Regions from separate parts of the Nocardioides salsibiostraticola genome, predicted to be linked through region 1. Evidence: predicted binding sites of a transcription regulator. Region 1 holds the regulator's gene; the other holds the start of a gene.
The links. The regulator HrcA, encoded in region 1, represses chaperone genes, less so after heat shock. The targets are predictions, from matches to a motif close to TTGGCACTCGNNNNNNNCGAGTGCCAA.

Region 1 (9,415 bases):
ACGCCTCAGAGAGGGTGACTCGGCGCGCTTTTTTCAACAAGCGCCGACTCGGCCGGAAAACCGAGTCAAGTAGCGCCGACTCGCGGTCAGCTCCAACGAGGGGTCTGGCTCAGCAGTACGCCGGCCGCCACCACCCCGGCGGTGGAGGTGCGCAGCACCTCGGACCCCAGCCGTAGGTCGCACGCCCCGGCGGCCACGAAGGCGTTCACCTCGTTCGGGGTGAGGCCACCCTCGGGGCCTACGACGATCGCGAGCGTGCCGTCGTGGGGCACCCTCAGATCGGCCAGGGGGTGGGTGGCGTCCTCGTGCAACACAACCGCGAGGTCCACCTGTTCGAGCAGTGCCACGATCTGTGCGGTCGTCGCCATGGCGTCGACCTCCGGGTGCCAAACCCGCCGAGACTGCTTGGCGGCCTCGCGCGCGGTCGAACGCCACTTGGCCAACGACTTCTGGGCGCGTTCGCCCTTCCAGACCGCCACCGACCGATCGGCGGCCCACGGAACGATGCGGGACACCCCGATCTCGGTGAGCATCTCGACGGCCATCTCGCCCCGGTCACCCTTGGGGATCGCCTGAACGACCACGATCTCCGGGGTCGGCCGCTCGATGGTCGTCACGTCTCGCGCCGACACCTCGAAGCGCCGCTTCCCGGTCGAGGTCACCTCACCGGTCACAGCAGTCCCGAGGCCGTCGCTCAACAGCACCGACTCCCCCACCCGCAGACGGCGTACGACGACCGCGTGGTGGGCCTCGTCGCCCTCGACCGCGACCGTGGACCCGGGTCGCACCCCGTCCAGGGAGTCGACCAGGTGCATCGGGAGGGTCACAGCCGGCGCCTCGACGCGATCATCAGTGCTGGAAGGCGTCGCGCAACCGGCCGAAGACGGACTTGTTGGCCGTCACCTTGCCGGTCGGCTGCTCCTCGTGGCGCAGGCCCGAGAGTTCGCGCATCAGTTCTTCCTGCCGCGCATCCAACTTGGTCGGGGTCTCCACTCCGATCGTCACGATCAGGTCGCCGCGACCTCCGCGCAGTCCCGGCACTCCGCGTCCGCGCAGGACCTGGTCGGTTCCGGATTGGGTCCCGGGGGTGATCTCGAGCTCGTAGTCCGTCTCGAGACCGGACTCGGGTTCGTCCGAACCCGTGACCACATCGGCCTCGAGGAGCGGCAGCGTCAGGGTGGTGCCCAGGGCTGCAGCGGTCATCGGCACCGACACGCTGCAGTGCAGGTCGTTGCCGTGACGGGTGAAGGTGGGGTGGTTGGCGACGTGGATCTCGACGTACAGGTCACCGGCCGGGCCGCCACCGGGGCCGACCTCGCCCTGCTCGGAGAGCTGGACCCGGGTGCCGGTGTCGACACCGGCAGGGATCTTCACCGTCAGGGTCCGGCGCGAACGGACACGGCCGTCGCCGGAGCACTCGCGACACGGCTCGGGGATGATCGAGCCGAATCCCCGGCAGGCCGCGCAAGGACGCAGGGTGCGGATCTCGCCCAGGAACGAGCGCTGGACGTGGGCGACCTCGCCCTGGCCGCGGCAGGTCTCACACGGCTTCGGGGTCGAGCCGGCGGCCGCACCACTGCCGGTGCACACGGTGCACATGACCGCGGTGTCGACCTTGAGATCGTGGGCCGCTCCGAAGGCCGCCTCGGCGAGGTCGATCTCGAGACGGATCAGCGCGTCCTGACCCCGGCGGACCCTCGAGCGTGGGCCGCGGCCTCCGCCACCACCGCCGCCACCGGCTCCGGGCTGGCCGCCGAAGAAGGCGTCCATGATGTCGGTGAAAGAGAATCCGGCACCCTGACCGAAGTCCTGGCCACCCCCGAACGGGTTACCGCCGCGGTCGTAGGAGGAGCGCTTCTGCGGGTCGGAGAGGACCTCGTAGGCGGCGGTCACCGCCTTGAACTTGTCCTGGCTGGCGGGGTCCGGGTTCACGTCCGGGTGCAGCTGGCGCGCCAGTTTGCGATAGGCCTTCTTGATCGTGTCGGCGTCTGCGGCTTGGTCGACACCAAGCAGGTCGTAGAGGTCGGAGCTCAACGTAAATTCCTTCTGGCTTCGGCGGGGCGGGGGTCAGGTGGTCGGGGGATGCATGCTCGCGGGGACACGGTCAACCCTCGTCGAGGATGCGAGAGACGTAGCGGGCCACGGCACGGACCGAGGCCATCGTCCCGGGGTAGTCCATGCGGGTGGGGCCGACGACGCCCAAGGTGGCCAGGGCGTCGTCGTTGGGTCCGTAGCCGGTGGTGACGACGCTGGTCGAAGCGAGCTCCTCATAGGGGCCCTCGGCTCCGATCCGGACCGTCACCATGCCACCACCGGTTGCCTCGCCCAGCAGACGCAGGAGGACGACGTGCTCCTCCAGAGCCTCCAGCAGCGGGCGTACGGCGGAGTCGAAGCTGTCGCCGTACCGGGCCAGGTTGCTCGCCCCACCGACCGCCATCCGCTCATCACTGCGGTGATCGCTCATCGCCTCGACGAGCACCTCCGCCACAGCGGTCGTTATCGAGGGGGTGGGAGACGCGTGTGGCTCGAAGGTTGCGATCAGGTCGCGCAGGGCGGTGACCGCGTCGGCGATGATCTCGCCGGTGGCGGTCAGGTTGATCCGGGACCGCAGCACGGCCAGATCGTCGTCGGCGATCGGCGCGGCGAGTTCGAGGATCCGCTGCTCGACCCGACCCGTCGACAGGATCAGGACGATCAACAGTCGATCCGGGGCCAGGGCCACCATCTCGATGTGCCGCACCGTGGAGCGCGACAGGGTGGGGTACTGCACGACGGCGACCTGGCGGGTCAGTTGCGAGAGCACCCGCACGGAACGTTGCACGACATCGTCGAGATCGACCGCACCGTCCAGGAAGGTGGAGATCGCCTTCTTTTCCGCGCTGCTCATCGGTTTGACGGTGGTGAGCCGGTCCACGAACAGGCGGTAGCCCTTGTCGGTGGGGACGCGACCGGCGCTGGTGTGGGGCTGGGTGATGTACCCCTCCTCCTCGAGCGCGGACATGTCGTTGCGCACCGTGGCCGGGGAGACCCCCAGCCGGTGACGCTCCACCAGAGCGCGGCTACCGACCGGCTCCTCGGTGGCGACGTAGTCCTCGACGATGGCACGGAGGACCGACAGTCGACGTTCTTCCTGCATGCGGTTCCTCCGTTTCATCACCGGGCCGGGTTTGGCACTCGTCTGGATCGAGTGCCAACCCTACCGGCGAACAGGTCGCGACTCGACTCTGCGCGAGTGCGAGAACCCTCACGGAGCCATCCGGCCGGCTCTCGGCCCGCTTGCCCGCCGGCCCGTCGGCAACCGGCACCATCACCCCCGTAGCCTGCGGTGGTGCCGTTCTCCGAAGTCGCTGACCGAGTATGGATCGCCCGCTATGACTGGTTCGACGTCAACGTCTGCGTGGTGGGCGGCGAGACGGGGCTGGTGGTGGTCGACACCAACGCCTCGTCGGAGGCCGCCGCCGAGGTCCTTGCCGACCTGCGCTCCCTGAGGCAGGGGCCGGTCACCGCAGTGATCAACACCCACGAGCACTTCGACCACACCTTCGGCAACGCGGCCTTCCGGGCGGCGTACGACGCGGTGCCCATCCACGCCCACGAGGTCGCCGCCGAGCAGACCCTGGCCGCGGGCGAACGGATCAAGGGTGAGTACGCCGCCGGCGAGGACCCCCACCGCGAAGCCGTCCTGGCCACCGAGATCGTGGCCGCCGACCACACCTTCTCCTCGGTCTCCGTGATCGACCTCGGGGACCGGGTCCTGGAACTGATCCACCCCGGTCGCGGGCACACCGCCGGCGACCTGGTCGTCCGGGTCCCCGACGCCGACGTTCTCCTCGCTGGCGACCTGATCGAAGAGTCCGCAGCCCGGGACGCGACTCCGGGGTTCGGTGCCGACTGCTTTCCGCTCGAGTGGCCACTCGCGCTCGACATCGTCCTGGGTCTGACCGGCCAGTCGACGGTGGTCGTCCCGGGTCACGGGTCAACCGTCGACCGTGAGTTCGTCGAGATCCAACGCAACAACATCGGCATCGTCGCCGAAACCATCCGCGATCTCGCCACGCGCGGTGTCCCCGTCTCCCAGGCCCTCGAAGCCGCCGAATGGCCCTTCCCCGAAGCCCACCTGGTCGACGCCGTACGCCGCGGCTACGAGCACCTTCCCCGCAGCCAGAAGCGCCTCCCCCTTGTGTGACCTGGTCTGATCCGTTGGTGACTGTTCGCCCATCGGGGTGAGGTCGGAGGTGGTGGAGATCACTACGGTCGACCCATGAGCGGAAACGACGAAGAACCCACCACCGGCATCGACGACAGCGCGCTCCCCGAGGACCTGGTGCCTAGCGACGACAACCCGCTGGCCGAGGGCTTGGACGACGGGGAGACCGTGGACGACCTGCTCGACAGCGGCAAGCCGGTCGAGGACTCAGCCGACGAGCCGGGTGATGAGACAGACGCCGTCAAGGGCGACACCAGCGCCTCCGACTAGCGAGCGCCTCGGACCGGGTACGGCGCGGCTCCGACGCCTTCGCGATCACGGAACCTAGCGTGGTCGTGTGAACAATCGCTACGGAAACGATGTCCTTGCCGGGGACTGGCGCGTGCCGAAGCGCGGCCGCGCGGTCGACACCGCTGCCGACCTGGGATTGGTCGTCGAGGAGGTCACCACCGACTGGTGCGGCGAGATCGTCGCGGTCGACCGGGACCTCTACACCGTGACCCTCGAGGACCGGCGCAGCCGTCGCCGGACCTTCCCCCTGGGACCGGGTTTCCTGCTGGAGGGCAAGCCGGTCATCCTCACCGCCCCGATCCGCAGCGCCGCACCGGCCCGCCCCACCCGCACCGCCTCGGGGTCGATCGCCGTCCACAACGCACCGGCGCGAGTCGCCCGGGCCAGCCGGATCTTCGTCGAGGGCCGGCACGACGCCGAGCTCGTCGAGAAGGTCTGGGGCGACGATCTACGCATCGAGGGTGTGGTCGTCGAGTATCTCGCCGGGGCCGACGACCTCGTCGACCATCTGCGCACCTTCGGTCCCGGTCCCACGCGACGGGTCGGGGTCTTGTTGGATCACCTGGTGGCCGGCTCGAAGGAGACCCGGATCGCCGAGGACGTCTCCCGGTCCGCCTTCGGACGTCACGTGCGCGTGGTCGGACACCCGTACGTCGACGTCTGGGCCGCGGTGAAACCCGCTCGCCTCGGACTCGAGGAATGGCCCGAGATACCGCGCAACATCGAGTGGAAGAAGGGCGTCTGCGCCCACCTGGGTTGGCCCCACGCCGACCAGGCCGATATCGCCCGGGCGTGGAAACACATTCTCTCGCGAGTCTCCTCCTACGAGGACTGCGAGCCGGCCCTGCTGGGCCGGGTGGAGGAACTGATCGACTTCGTCACCGAAGAGGGCTGACTGACGGGGCGACCCGCCTCGTCAGTTCGTCAGCCCCCGGTCAGCGCAGCATGTAGCCGTTGGCGTCCTTGCTGTCGGTGACCAGCAGGATGATCCCGTCGATGAACGGCCACAGGGCGCCGATCCCGCAGGTGAGGATCGTGACCAGCAACTGGAAGACCCCGGTCTTGGTGTCTCCGATGTAGAACCGGCCGATTCCGAGCGGGATCAGGATCTGCAGTAGGCCTGCCACGAGTTTGGTCTTGTCGGAGTACGGGATCCCCGTCATCGGGTGTACGCCGTAGGGCGCTCCGGGTTGTCCCATCGGACCCATCTGCCCGGCCATCGGTCCCCCGGGCGGCGGACCGTACGGGGCCGCGCCGTAGGGGGCGCCGTACGGCGCCTGTCCCGGAGCCGGCGGCGGCGGTGGGGGCGGGGGCGCGTTGTACGACGGGTACTCGCCCTCGGGTGGCTGATTGCCCTGGGCCCCGGTCGGGTCGTACGGGTTCGGCTCGTTCGGTCCCTGGGTCATGGCGCGAACACTACGGCCGATGACGTCGACGAACCAGGGGTCTCACGCGGAGAGTCGTCGGACGACCGCGTCGGCGAGCAATCGTCCGCGCAGCGTGAGGACCAAGGGGTCCTGCGGTCCGCCGTCCTGCACCAATCCCTCGGCTCGCAAGGCCGGGACACTCCTCCGTCCGTGCTCGTCGAGAGCGTCCAGGGCCAGCCCCTCGCGCAGCCGCACCTCGAGCAGGAGCCGCTCGAAACCGCGGCTCGCTGCGTCCAACACCTCTCGGCCGGCCGCTGGGCTGACCCCACGCGCCAACCGATCGGCGTAGGCGGCGGGGTGCTTGACGTTCCACCACCGGACCCCCGCCACATGGGAATGAGCACCGGGTCCGACCCCCCACCAGTCGGCACCGCACCAGTAGGCCAGGTTGTGGCGGCAGCGGGAGGCGTCGTCCCTGGCCCAGTTGGACACCTCGTACCAACCCAGGCCGTCCTGCTCCAGACGCTCGTCGGTCAGGAGGTACTTGTCGGCAAGGTCGTCCTCGTCGGGCATGGGCAGCTCACCCCGGGAGACCCGACGTGCCAGCGCGGTGCCGTCCTCCACGATCAGGGAGTACGCCGAGATGTGGTCGGGGCGGCAGGCCAGCGCCGCCTCCAGCGTGGTCCGCCACTGGTCGACGGTCTCCCCTGGGGTGCCGTAGATGAGGTCCAGACTGATCTGGTCGAAGCCTGCTGCGCGGGCCCATTCGACCGCTTGCGGTACCCCTTCGGGGTCGTGGGTCCGGTCGAGCACGGCGAGCACCTCGGGGACGGCGGACTGCATGCCGAACGAGATCCGGTTGATGCCGGCCTCGCGAAGCGCGGCGAGGCGGGCCGGATCCACCGAGTCGGGATTCGCCTCGATGGTGATCTCCGCGTCGTCGGCGAGACCGAAGAGCGAGTCGATCGCCTCGATCACCCCCGCCAGGTCACGGGGGTCCAGCAGGGTCGGAGTGCCTCCGCCGAGGAATACGGTGTCGACGGGCAGGTCCCGGTCACCCAGCACGCCGCGCGCGCGGCGTACCTCCTCGACCGCGTAGCCGGCGTACGTCGCCCTCGAGACCGTGCCGGGGCCGGAGCCCAACTCCTCAGCGGTGTAGGTGTTGAAGTCGCAGTACCCGCACCGCACCGTGCAGAAGGGGACGTGGACATAGAAACCGAACCCGCGTTGGCCGAGTTCGGCCAGCGCCGCCTGCGGCAGCGAACCGTCCTCGGGTGCGGGGTCTCCGGTCGGCAGGGCAGGCATGAGGTCATCGTGTCACCCCGCGAAACGCGCACGGGCGTCCGCGGCCATTGGCCGCGAACGCCCGTGCGTCAGAAACAGAGACTCAGTTGTAGAAAGCCGCGATCCGCTCGGCGTTGTTGGTCTCCACGACGTTGCGCTTGACCTTCATGGAGGGGGTCAGCTCCCCGGACTCGATGGTCAGGTCGTGGTCGAGGATCTCCCACTTCTTGATGGACTCCCAGCGGTTGACCTTCTCGTTGAGTTGGTCGACGTAGCCGGACACCATCTCCTGAACCTTCTCGGAGTTCACGATCTCGGTGTAGGACTTGCCGGCCATGCCGTTCTCGGCGGCCCAACCCTCCATCGCGTCGGGGTCCAGGGTGATCAACGCGACGACGAAGTTGCGGTCGTTGCCGAACACCATGAACTGGCTGGCGTAGGGGCACACGGCCTTGAACTTCGACTCCAGGGCGTTGGGGGCGATGTACTTGCCACCCGAGGTCTTGAAGAGGTCCTTGATGCGCCCGGTGATGGTGAGCATCCCGTCCTCGTCGATCGACCCCTTGTCGCCGGTCCGGATGAATCCGTCCTCGGTCAACGTCTTGGCGGTCTCCTCGGGGAGGTTGTGGTAGCCGTCCATCGTGTGCGGGCCCTTGATCAGGATCTCGTCGCCCTCGCCGAGCTTGACCTCACTGCCCGGGAACGCCGAGCCGACGGTGCCGAACTTGTACTGGTCAGGGTGGTTGACGAAGGCACCCGCGGAGGTCTCGGTCAGGCCGTAGCCCTCGAGGATCACGATGCCGGCGGCGTGGAACCACTCGGCGATCTCCTGGTTCAGCGCGGCCGCACCGGAGATGAAGAACCGCACCCGACCACCGAAGCGGTCGCGGACCTTGCTGTAGACGAGCTTGTCGAACAATCCGTGCTGGACCTTCATGCCCAGCGGGATCGACTTGCCCTCGCGGATCAACCGGTCGTGCTCGATGCCGATCTTGAAGGCCTGGTTGAACAGCTTCTCCTTCAATCCACCGTCCGAGGCGGTCATCGTGACGATCCGGCCGTGAGCCTTCTCGAAGATGCGCGGCGCGGCGCCCATGAACGTGGGCTTGACGACCCCGAGGTTGTCGACGATCTTGTCGACGCGCCCGTCGATCGCGGTCGCGAAACCACAGGCCAGCTGGGTGGAGAGCAGGACCTTGCCGAACGAGTGGGCCATCGGCAGCCAGAGGAACTGCAGGTCGCTCTCGTCCAGGATGTCCTGGGCCTTGATCGCCGCACCCTCGTAGACCCACGACTGGTGCCGCAGGCGGACGCCCTTGGGGCGGCCGGTGGTGCCGGAGGTGTAGATCAGGGTGGCCAACTGCTCGGGGGCGATCTTGTTGATCGTCTCCTCGATGATGCCCGGGTGCTCGGCGAGGAACGCGTCGCCGAGTTCGGCGAGGGTCTCCATCGTGATGACCCAGTCGCCGTCCGCAGCCCCGTCGAAGGTCACGACCTTCATCAGGTGCGGCAGCTGGGACTTGTTCTCCTTCAGCTTGGCCAACTGGTCGTCGTCCTCGGCGAAGACGATGCGGCACTCGGAGTCACCCAGGATGTAGCCGGTGTCCTCGGAGTTGGTGGTGGGATACACGGTCGTGGTCGCACCCGAGGCGGCCATGATCGCGAGGTCCGCGAGGATCCATTCGTAGCGCGTTCCCGCGGCGATTCCGACTCGCTGCTCGGGCTCGATGCCCAACGAGAGGAGACCGGCGGCGAGGCTGCTCACGCGGTCACCGGCCTGCTTCCAGCTGACGGACTCCCAGGCCTCACCACGCGGGTAACGGAACGCTTCGGCCTCCGGGGACATCGCCACGCGGTCGAAGAACAACACCGACATGTTCTGAGGAAGATTGTCGACGAAGTTGGGGTCGTGGTTGACGGGCATGGCACTCCTATGACGACGGCAAGGTTTCTGGTGAGTAACCTAGATCACTCGCCACCATAAGGGGTGCAGTCTCGCCGGTTGTAGCCCAATCCTTACCAATCTTTCGGTCCGCTCATCATCAACCCCGTCTGGTACTCCCCCACGAAGTTCGTCGTATGGCCCCACGAAGTTCGTCAGATGGGACCGCGAAGTTCGTCAGATGGGACCGCGAAGTTCGTCAGATGGGGTGTCGAGATCGCCCGCTGCCTATGTCTAGCTGCGTCGAGGGGCCGATCGGCGTACTTCGGAGCCCCATTTGGCGAACTTCGTGAGCAATGGTGGGAGACGGGACGGCTAGTCCTG
Region 2 (9,415 bases), on a different contig from region 1:
CGGGGGTGAACTCGCGTTTCTTCCAGCCGCGACGCCACAGCGAGTTGTTCTCGTTGACCATGATCCGGCGCACGTAGGCATCCATGGAGTTGGCGTCGCGGACCTTGTCCCAGGCGAGATAGAGCTTCGCCAGCGAGTTCTGCAGCACGTCCTCGGCCTGGTGCCGATCCCCGGTGAGGAGGTACGCCGTACGCAGCAGGCTGGGTTGACGCGCGTGCAGGTACGCCGTGAACTCCTCGTCGCGGGTATCGCGTCGGGCGGTCCGTCCCACGGTCCAACCCCTTTGTCCTCGGGCAGCGCTGCCGGTGCGGTGTGCTGCGATCATCCTCACCCCTGATCGAAGTGATTCACGACCAAGACGCACTCGGCACCCGGATGGTTGCAACGACTTTCGGACGCAGGACTCCAGTAGAGCAACTTTCAAGGATAGAAAAGTATGGCGGGCGTGGTGAGCGTGGTGGTAAAACGTATGGCGGGTTGGCATCACCGGGGGGAAACCGTTGAGTAGGCGAACGCGCGCACGTCTTCTGTTTGCCAACCGAAAGTGATTGATTCATGACCCCACGCCAGATCCGACGCTGCCTGGTTGCGCCCGCAGCCAGCCTCGGACTCCTCCTCTCGCTGGCCGCCGCACCCGGCGTCCAGGCCGCTTCCAGCGACACCATCGACGGTGATGCCGCCGCGCGACAGACCAACGCGCGCGCCGTACTCGCCGAGGCCGAAGACCTCTTCTCGGGTAACGCCGACAGCGACGACGCCTCGGGTCGTGACGCCTCGATGGTGCTCCGCGACCTGCAGATCGTCCGGGAGGACCTGAGCCCGGCCGACCAGGCCGCGGCCCGCAAACTCGAGACGCGACCGAACAAGCCGTTGCAGTCGTGCAACGAGTTCATCTGCGTGCACTACGACCCCTCCCAGGTGAACCCCACCGACGCCAACACCAACGAGGTGCCGGACTACATCGACTTCGCCCTGGCGACGGTGACCCACGTGCACGACACGTACATCGCCGCGGGCTACCGCTCGCCCCTGCCCGACGGCACCAACGGTGGCGACGCGCGGATCGACATCTACATCGACAACATCGGTCCCGACGTCTACGGCTACTGCACCACCGACACCGCCGGGATCCCGAAGGGCAAGACCTCCGACACGTGGGCCTACTGCGTGTTGGACAACGACTACTCGAAGGCCGAGTTCAAGACGAACACGCCGCTGGAGAACCTCCAGGTCACCGCGGCCCACGAGTACTTCCACGCCACCCAGTACGCCTACGACTTCTACGAGGACCGCTGGCTCCTCGAGAGCACGGCGACCTGGATGGAGGACGAGATGTACGACGGCGTCGACGACAACATCAACTACCTGCCCGGCAGCAGCGCGCTGACCGTGCCCAAGGCCCCGCTCGACTCCTACGGTGACAGCCAGTTCCAGTACGGCAACTGGATCTTCTGGCGCTTCCTGACCGAGCGGCACACCACCGCCCAGGCCGGTCTGCCGACCCTGGTCCGCGACGTCTTCACCAAGGTCGACGACGCTGCGGGTGGTCCGGACAAGTACTCGCTCCAGGCCCTCAAGGGCGTGCTGCGGTCCCGCGGCCGGACCCTGCCCCGCACCCTGGCCGAGTTCGCCGCGGCCAACCGGGCACCGAAGACGAACTACGAGGAGGGCCGGGCCAACAAGTACCCCACCGCCAAGCCCGCCAAGAAGTTCAAGCTCTCCAACCGCAAGACGCGGACCGGACCGGTGTCGATCCGGCTCGATCACCTCAGTTCGGCGACCACGCGGTTCATTCCCAAGAACACCCGCAACAAGGCGCGCATCAAGCTGACGATCGACATGGACGAGACCAACCGTGGATCAGCGGCGATCGTCTCGACGAAGCTGAAGTCGGGCAAGATCAAGACGAACATGGTCAAGCTCAACAAGCAGGGCAACGGGCGCTACGCCACGAAGTTCGGCAAGGCGAAGGTCAAGTACGTCGAACTGACCCTGGTCAACGCCAGCGACCGCTTCAACTGCTTCGAGGACACCGAGTACAGCTGTGCCGGTGACCCGAAGGACGACAACGTCGAGGAGAAGTTCTCGGCAGTACTCAAGCGCTGATCCTCCTGACGTAGAACAGCACCACCTCAGCGCCCGTCCCCTGTGGGGGCGGGCGCTGTCGCGTGCCGGGTTCAGCGGCGACCGACGAAGACGAACTCGTGCGGGAACCCCGCCCCGCGCACGACTGGCGTCGCCCGTTCGAGGTCTCCCTGTAGATCACCCCGGACGAGGGCGCCGGTGCGCCCGTTGAAGCCAGCCGACGCCTGGGCCAGGATCGTGGTGTTGCTCTCCCACCGCAGTTCACCTGCGCGGACCGTCTCCGGGAGAGTCAGGCGAGTGATCAGGTCGCCCGTCTGCGCAGCACGAATTCGGATCTCACGGCGCCATCGGCCCACGGCCACGGTGTGCCGACCGTCGGGGCTGATGGAGGTCCGGTCCGCTGTCGGAACCGCGTCTGCCGCGACCCGCACAGGCGGAGAGCACAGATCAGTCGACCACAGCCGCCGCCGCTGTCCGGTCGGGGTGAACAACGGTCCGAAGATCACGTCGGTCCCGTCGAACCCCCAGACGCTCAGCAGGGTCGCGGGCTCCACGGTGACGATCTGGCCGCGGGTGCCGTCGGGACCGCGGACGTGGACCTTGGTGGGTGCCCTCTGGCCGCTCTCCGGGCACGCCGAGGTCACCCAGGCGACGTACCGCCCGTCGTCGCTCACCTCACCCCCAGCGGTGCAGCCGTCGATCTGGTGGAGCCTGCCCGACTCGAGGAGATACAGCCCTCTCGTTCCCTCGAAGATCCGGTCATCGGTGATCATCAGGCCGCGTGCGTACGGGGTCACCGTGACCGCAGCGGCCCCGTTCGGCAGCCTGGGCATCCGGACGGTTCCGCCGTTCGGGTGCTGGATCACCGAGTCGTGGACGTAGGGGATCGCCGGGGCCTCGCCTCGGGGCAACGCACGCAGACGGGTGGACCCGGCGGGCTCGACCTCAGCGGTGGGTGGGGCGGCGGCTTCCTCGACGATGTCGGGCGCCCGTGGCGAGGGTGATGGCTCCGGTGTCGGTCGGCCACATCCCGAGACGAGGAAGGCGACCAGGAACGGCAGGACGAGTCGGTTCATGGTCCCTACACGCGCAGGGGCCGCGGTGCGTTGTCCGACTCAGCTGTCGCCCATCAGCGTGAAAACCGGTCGGACGTCCTCCCCCCGAATCGGGCCCAACACCGTTTGGGTCGAACCGTCCAGGCCGAGCCGCTCCACACTCCAGCGACCCGTCTCGTAGTCGTAGGTGTTGACCAGCACCTGGCCGTCGTTCTCCCAGACGGCCGTAGCGATGAATCCGGCGGGGGAGAAGCGGGTGATCTCCTCGAGCGTCGTGGCGTCGAGGAGAGCGACGTAACTCATCCCGATCCCGTCCCGGTAGGCCTCGTAGGCCGACAGGTGAGCCCCGTCGGGAGAGAATCGGCCCAGGGAGTAGTCACAGGTCTCCGCGACGGTCCGCTTCTTCAACGCGACGGTCAGATCCAGGACGGCACTGCAGGAGCCCGTGTCGGTCGCCGAGGTCTGTACGGCGACCACCCGGTCCTCGGTCGCATCGTCCACGCTGAGCGCCTCGGGGAAGAACGAGTCGTCGATGCCATGGGAGTCGGCGGTGTGGGCCTGGCCGCGCTCGTCGTGGAAGACCACACACCCGTCCTGATCCTCATGACAGTTCGGGCCGCCGATGACCCGTCGGGGAACGGCGTAGGACGACAGGACGCCGAGGTCGACACCGTCCTCGGTCCAGCGTGTCTGGAGTCGGTGGTCGGCGTCCATCCACGCCAGGGTGGTGCCGGCCCGGTTCGCCGCGAGCGGTGAGGTGATCGCGCCGTGGTCGTCGATGGTGCCGTCGCGGTGGATGCCCTGAAGCGTGCCGTGATCGTTCTCGTCGTCGTAGGAGACACCGAAGAACACTCCGTCCAGGAGACGCCCGGAGTCGTAGCGCTGCGGCAGCGTCCAGCTGTCGCCGCCGGGCAGGTGGATGGTTTTCCCTCGGAGGTACGCCACCTGCGGGGGGTCGACCGGGTCGACCGGGTCGACCGGGTCGATCGGGTCGACCGGGGGTGGGTTCGAGGAGATCGCGGGCTCGACGGTCGGCGGCTCCGCCGTGGGATCTGGGGTGTCGCTGCCGCAGGCGGTGAGCCCGAGCGCGAGGGCGGCCAGGGTGCCGGCCACGCGGTGCGCGGTCCGGGCGTAGGCAGGAGGACGCGACGCAGACCGGGGCGTGTGCTGGGGCTGGCAACGGGGCATACCCAGTAGACGTCGCGGGGCCGTCGGAGGTTGCAATCGGACCGCCAACCGATCTCCGACCACGGTGCGCCTACGGTTAAGGAGCCGATCCATGCAGGACGAGAGGAATCATTCGATGCAGCAGGTCAAGGCGGTCATCGCCCGCAGCAAGGGCGCACCGGTCGAACTCACCACCATCAACGTCCCCGACCCCGGTCCGGGCGAGGCGCTGGTGAAGATCCAGGCGTGCGGGGTGTGCCACACCGACCTGCACTACCGCGAGGGTGGGATCAACGACGAGTTCCCCTTCCTGCTCGGCCATGAGGCCGCCGGCATCGTCGAGGCCGTCGGGGACGACGTCACCTCGGTTGCTCCGGGTGACTTCGTGGTGCTCAACTGGCGTGCCGTCTGTGGCAACTGCCGGGCCTGCAACCGCGGCGAGCCGCAGTACTGCTTCGACACCCACAACGCCACCCAGAAGATGACCCTCGCTGAAGGAGACGGAGCCGGCACGGAGCTCTCCCCGGCCCTCGGCATCGGTGCCTTCGCGGAGAAGACCCTGGTTGCGGCCGGTCAGTGCACCAAAGTCGACGAGTCCGCTCGTCCAGCTGCGGTGGGTCTGCTGGGTTGCGGCGTGATGGCCGGACTCGGCGCGGCCATCAACACCGGCAAGCTCACCCGCGGCATGTCCGCCGCAGTCATCGGCTGCGGAGGGGTCGGCGTCGCCGCCATCGCCGGCGCCGCTCTGGCCGGTGCGAGCCCGATCATCGCGGTCGACATCGACCCGCAGAAGCTCGAGGCGGCCAAGAAGCTCGGTGCCACGCACACGGTCGACTCCTCGAAGGTCGACGCCGGTGAGGAGATCAAGCGCATCTGCGCGGAGACCTACCCCGGCGCCGAGGGTGCCGACGTCGTCATCGAGGCGGTCGGTCGCCCGGAGACGTGGAAGCAGGCGTTCTACGCCCGTGACCTCGCCGGCACGGTCGTGTTGGTCGGCGTACCGACCCCCGACATGCAGATTCCCGAGATCCCGCTGATCGACGTCTTCGGTCGCGGGGGATCGCTCAAGTCCAGTTGGTACGGCGACTGCCTGCCCTCGCGAGACTTCCCGATGCTGGTCGACCTCTACACCAGTGGCCGACTCGACCTCGACGCGTTCGTGACCGAGGAGATCGGAATCGACGGGGTCGAGGCCGCGTTCGAGAAGATGCACGACGGCAACGTCCTGCGTTCGGTGGTGGTGTTCTGATGGGCGAAGCGAGAGAGCGCAACGCAGCAGAGCATTGTGACCAACATGATTCAGCGCTCGAACTGCGAGCCGATCGAGAGGAGAACTGATGAGCAACCTACGAGCTGACCACGCGGTGGTCTCCGGAACCTTCAGCCTCGACGGCGAGACCCACGAGGTGGACAACAACATCTGGGTGATCGGCAACGACGACGAATGCGTGGTCATCGACGCCCCGCACGATGCGGCCGCCATCATGCGGGTGGTGGCTGGGCGCGAGGTCAAGGCGATCATCTGCACCCACGCCCACGACGATCACGTCCGGGTCGCGCCCGAGCTCCGAAAGAAGACCGGGGCCCCGATTCTGATGCACCCCGACGACAAGCCGGTCTGGGAACTCACCCACACCGACGAGTTGTGGGATGCCGACCTCAGCGACGGCCAGAGCATCAAGATCGCCGGCGCCTCCATCAAGGTGCTGCACACCCCGGGCCACGCACCAGGCGCGGTCTGCCTCTACGTCCACGACCTCGGTGCGGTCTTCACCGGCGACACCCTCTTCCAGGGTGGCCCCGGTGCCACGGGTCGGTCGTTCAGCGACGAGGACCTGATCAAGGCCTCGATCCGGTCCTCGCTCTTCGCGCTGCCGGACAACACGGTGGTCCACACCGGTCACGGCGATAGCACGACCATCGGGGCGGAGAAGGAAGGACTCGGCGCCTGAGAGTTCCGGCTGACGCTGGTTGAGGTGTGAGGGCCGCTAGGCCCGAGCCTCGAAACCTGGTTCCCGGCTCGGTGAGGTTCGCGTTGACGGAGCCGGGTTTCGAGGCTCCTCGCTGCGCTCGTCACACCTCAACCAGCGGCCGAGCTCCTACAGCGGATCCACCAGCAGGACGGTTCCCTCACCGGCGACCCGGGTCATCACGATGGTGGCCTCGTGGTCGCCGGCGAGGGAGAGTCGCTGGCGTAGTTGTTCGGGCACGACCTCGACGCCGCGTTTCTTGATCGTCAGCCGTCCGATGCCGCGGGCTCGCAGCGCGGCGCGCAACTGCTTCTCGCGGTACGGCAGCTCCTCGAGGACGCGGTAACCGCGCGCCAGCGGCGTACGAACGGCTTGGTCGCCGGTCACGTAGGCGATGTGTTCGTCCAACAGCCCGCCACCGACCTCGGCCGCCACGGCGGTCACCAATCCGGCCCGGATGACGGCTCCGTCGGGTTCGTAGAGATACGCACCGACCGGGCGTACGCCGGCCCCCGGGTCGTCCTCCTCGGTCACGGTGGCCAGACCTCCGTGACCGATCACGGTCGCCCGTCGCGCTGTGGTCGCCAGCGCGCCCGACCACAGTGCGGCCTCCTTGACCTCGCCGCGGTCGCTGACCCACTCCGCTTCGACCCCGTCCGGGACCAGGTCGTGGGGGATGCCCGGTGCCACCTTCACGCAGGCGTCGCGGCGCAGCAGGGTCTCCACGAACGACCAGGGCGGGGTCCAGTCGTCGATGCGGAAGGTGGACCGACCCCGGGCGCCTCGGCGCGCCGGATCGAGGAAGGCCACGTCGAAGGCGCTGGTGTCCAGAGCAGTGGCGTCGGCCTCGATCACCGCTCCATCGAGACCGAGGGCGGCGAGGTTGGCCTCGGCCACCGCGACGCGCAGGGGATCCAGATCGACCCCTGCGGCGGTGATCCCCGCCCGCGCAACGGCGATCAGGTCGCCGCCGATCCCACAGCCCAGATCAACGAAGGTGGCGGTGTCGAAGGCCGTCAGGCGGCCCGCACGGTGGGTGGCGACCGCCGTACGCGTCGCCTGCTCGAGCCCGTCGGGTGTGAAGTACATCCGGGCCGCGGACTCACCGAACTTCGCGGCGCCGCGGTGGCGCAGATCGACCTGGGTCAGGGCGGCGGCCACCTGCGTGGGGGTCGCCGCGCGCCGCAACTCGGTCTGGACGGCCAACTCGGGTCCGCCCGCGAGATCGGTGGCTCGATCCAGCAGCCATTGCCCGTCGTCGGTGAGCAGCCATCGGAATGCGTCGAGATCCACGCAGGTGATCCTGTCAGGTCAGGTTCGGCGGGACCCACGCTGGCACTCGCCTTAGGTGAGTGCTAGTTTCTGAGTTGGCACTCTCACCACGAGGGTGCCAGTGCTTGCGACCAGGTGCGACCCCCGCGACGGCGTACCTGAAGCAGGCCCCAACGTAGGAGGGCAACCGCCCTCATCACAGTCACGACAAGTAGGGAAATGGAGGTCGACATCGTGTCGGTCAACATCAAGCCTCTCGAGGACCGGATCGTCGTTAAGCCCCTGGACGCCGAGCAGACCACGGCTTCTGGCCTGGTCATCCCGGACACCGCCAAGGAGAAGCCCCAAGAGGGCGAGGTCGTGGCCGTCGGCCCCGGTCGCTTCAACGAAGACGGTGACGAGCGCATCCCCATGGACATCTCCGTGGGCGACAAGGTCATCTACAGCAAGTACGGCGGCACCGAGGTGAAGTACGCCGGAGCGGAATACCTCATTCTCTCCGCGCGCGACTGCCTCGCCATCGTCTCCTGATCGCGAACTTCGGGTCGTGTGCCTGACGCCGCCGTGAGCGTGGCGCTCAGGCACACGACCCGAAGTCCTTTCACCCACACTTTTTAGTTCTCAGACCCTCAAAAAGGAGAGTCATGCCCAAGATTCTGGAGTTCGACGAGAATGCTCGCCGTGCCCTCGAGCGCGGTGTCGACGCGCTCGCCAACGCCGTCAAGGTGACCCTCGGCCCCAAGGGCCGTTACGTCGTCCTGGACAAGCAGTGGGGCGCCCCCACCATCACCAACGACGGTGTCACCGTCGCCCGTGAGATCGAGCTGGACGACCCGTTCGAGAACCTCGGCGCCCAGCTGACCAAGGAGGTGGCCACCAAGACCAACGACGTCGCAGGTGACGGCACCACCACGGCCACCGTGCTGGCCCAGGCGATGGTCCACGAGGGCCTGCGCGCCGTGGCCGCCGGAGCCAACCCGATGAGCCTCAAGCGCGGTATGGACAAGGCCACCGAGGCCGTCGGTGCTGCTCTGCTCGAGGCCGCCCGCGAGGTCGACTCGGTCGAGGACATGGCCTCGGTCGCCACGATCTCCAGCCGCGACGCCGTGATCGGAAACCTGCTGAGCCAGGCCTTCGACAAGGTCGGCAAGGACGGCGTGATCACCGTCGAGGAGTCCAACACCATGGGCACCGAGCTGGAGTTCACCGAGGGGATGCAGTTCGACAAGGGCTACATCTCGCAGTACTTCGTCACCGACCAGGAGCGCATGGAAGCGGTCCTCGAGGACCCCTACATCCTGCTGCACCAGGGAAAGATCTCGGCTGTCGCCGACATCCTCCCGTTGCTGGAGAAGGTCATCCAGGCCGGCAAGCCGCTGTTCATCCTCTCCGAGGACGTCGACGGTGAGGCGCTCTCGACCCTGGTCGTGAACAAGATCCGCGGCACGTTCAACGCCGTCGCCGTCAAGGCTCCGGCCTTCGGTGACCGCCGCAAGGCGATGATGCAGGACATCGCCACCCTCACCGGTGGCCAGGTCATCGCCCCCGAGGTCGGGCTCAAGCTCGACCAGGTCGGCCTCGAGGTTCTCGGCTCCGCGCGTCGTGTCGTCATCACCAAGGACAACACCACGATCATCGACGGAGCCGGTGAGGCTTCCGAGGTCGAGGGTCGCGTCAACCAGATCAAGGCCGAGATCGAGAACACCGACTCGGACTGGGACCGCGAGAAGCTGCAGGAGCGCCTGGCCAAGCTGGCCGGCGGAGTCTGCGTGATCAAGGTCGGCGCCGCCACCGAGGTGGAGCTGAAGGAGAAGAAGCACCGCATCGAGGACGCCGTCTCCGCGACGCGCGCCGCGATCGAAGAGG

Region 2: groES (co-chaperone GroES) is a predicted target of HrcA. The motif match lies at 7,610-7,636, and genes of this name have one in related genera.

The regions. Positions count from the first base shown of each region.
Region 1 covers NZ_BAAGQD010000014.1:576,515-585,929, reverse strand. Annotated here, with positions in the region: gene ACYVLV_RS10165 (16S rRNA (uracil(1498)-N(3))-methyltransferase) at 87-827, opposite strand; gene dnaJ (molecular chaperone DnaJ) at 850-2,034, opposite strand; gene hrcA (heat-inducible transcriptional repressor HrcA) at 2,105-3,136, opposite strand; gene ACYVLV_RS10150 (MBL fold metallo-hydrolase) at 3,329-4,186, shown strand; gene ACYVLV_RS10145 (hypothetical protein) at 4,262-4,477, shown strand; gene ACYVLV_RS10140 (DUF3097 domain-containing protein) at 4,545-5,393, shown strand; gene ACYVLV_RS10135 (TM2 domain-containing protein) at 5,434-5,904, opposite strand; gene hemW (radical SAM family heme chaperone HemW) at 5,947-7,170, opposite strand; gene ACYVLV_RS10125 (AMP-dependent synthetase/ligase) at 7,253-9,073, opposite strand; gene ACYVLV_RS10120 (aminoglycoside phosphotransferase family protein) at 9,407-9,415, opposite strand, start outside.
Region 2 covers NZ_BAAGQD010000027.1:377,055-386,469, forward strand. Annotated here, with positions in the region: gene ACYVLV_RS19460 (SigE family RNA polymerase sigma factor) at 1-325, opposite strand, end outside; gene ACYVLV_RS19465 (MXAN_6640 family putative metalloprotease) at 556-2,106, shown strand; gene ACYVLV_RS19470 (hypothetical protein) at 2,178-3,161, opposite strand; gene ACYVLV_RS19475 (TolB-like translocation protein) at 3,201-4,253, opposite strand; gene ACYVLV_RS19480 (S-(hydroxymethyl)mycothiol dehydrogenase) at 4,444-5,556, shown strand; gene ACYVLV_RS19485 (MBL fold metallo-hydrolase) at 5,645-6,259, shown strand; gene ACYVLV_RS19490 (class I SAM-dependent methyltransferase) at 6,407-7,570, opposite strand; gene groES (co-chaperone GroES) at 7,784-8,080, shown strand; gene groL (chaperonin GroEL) at 8,194-9,415, shown strand, end outside.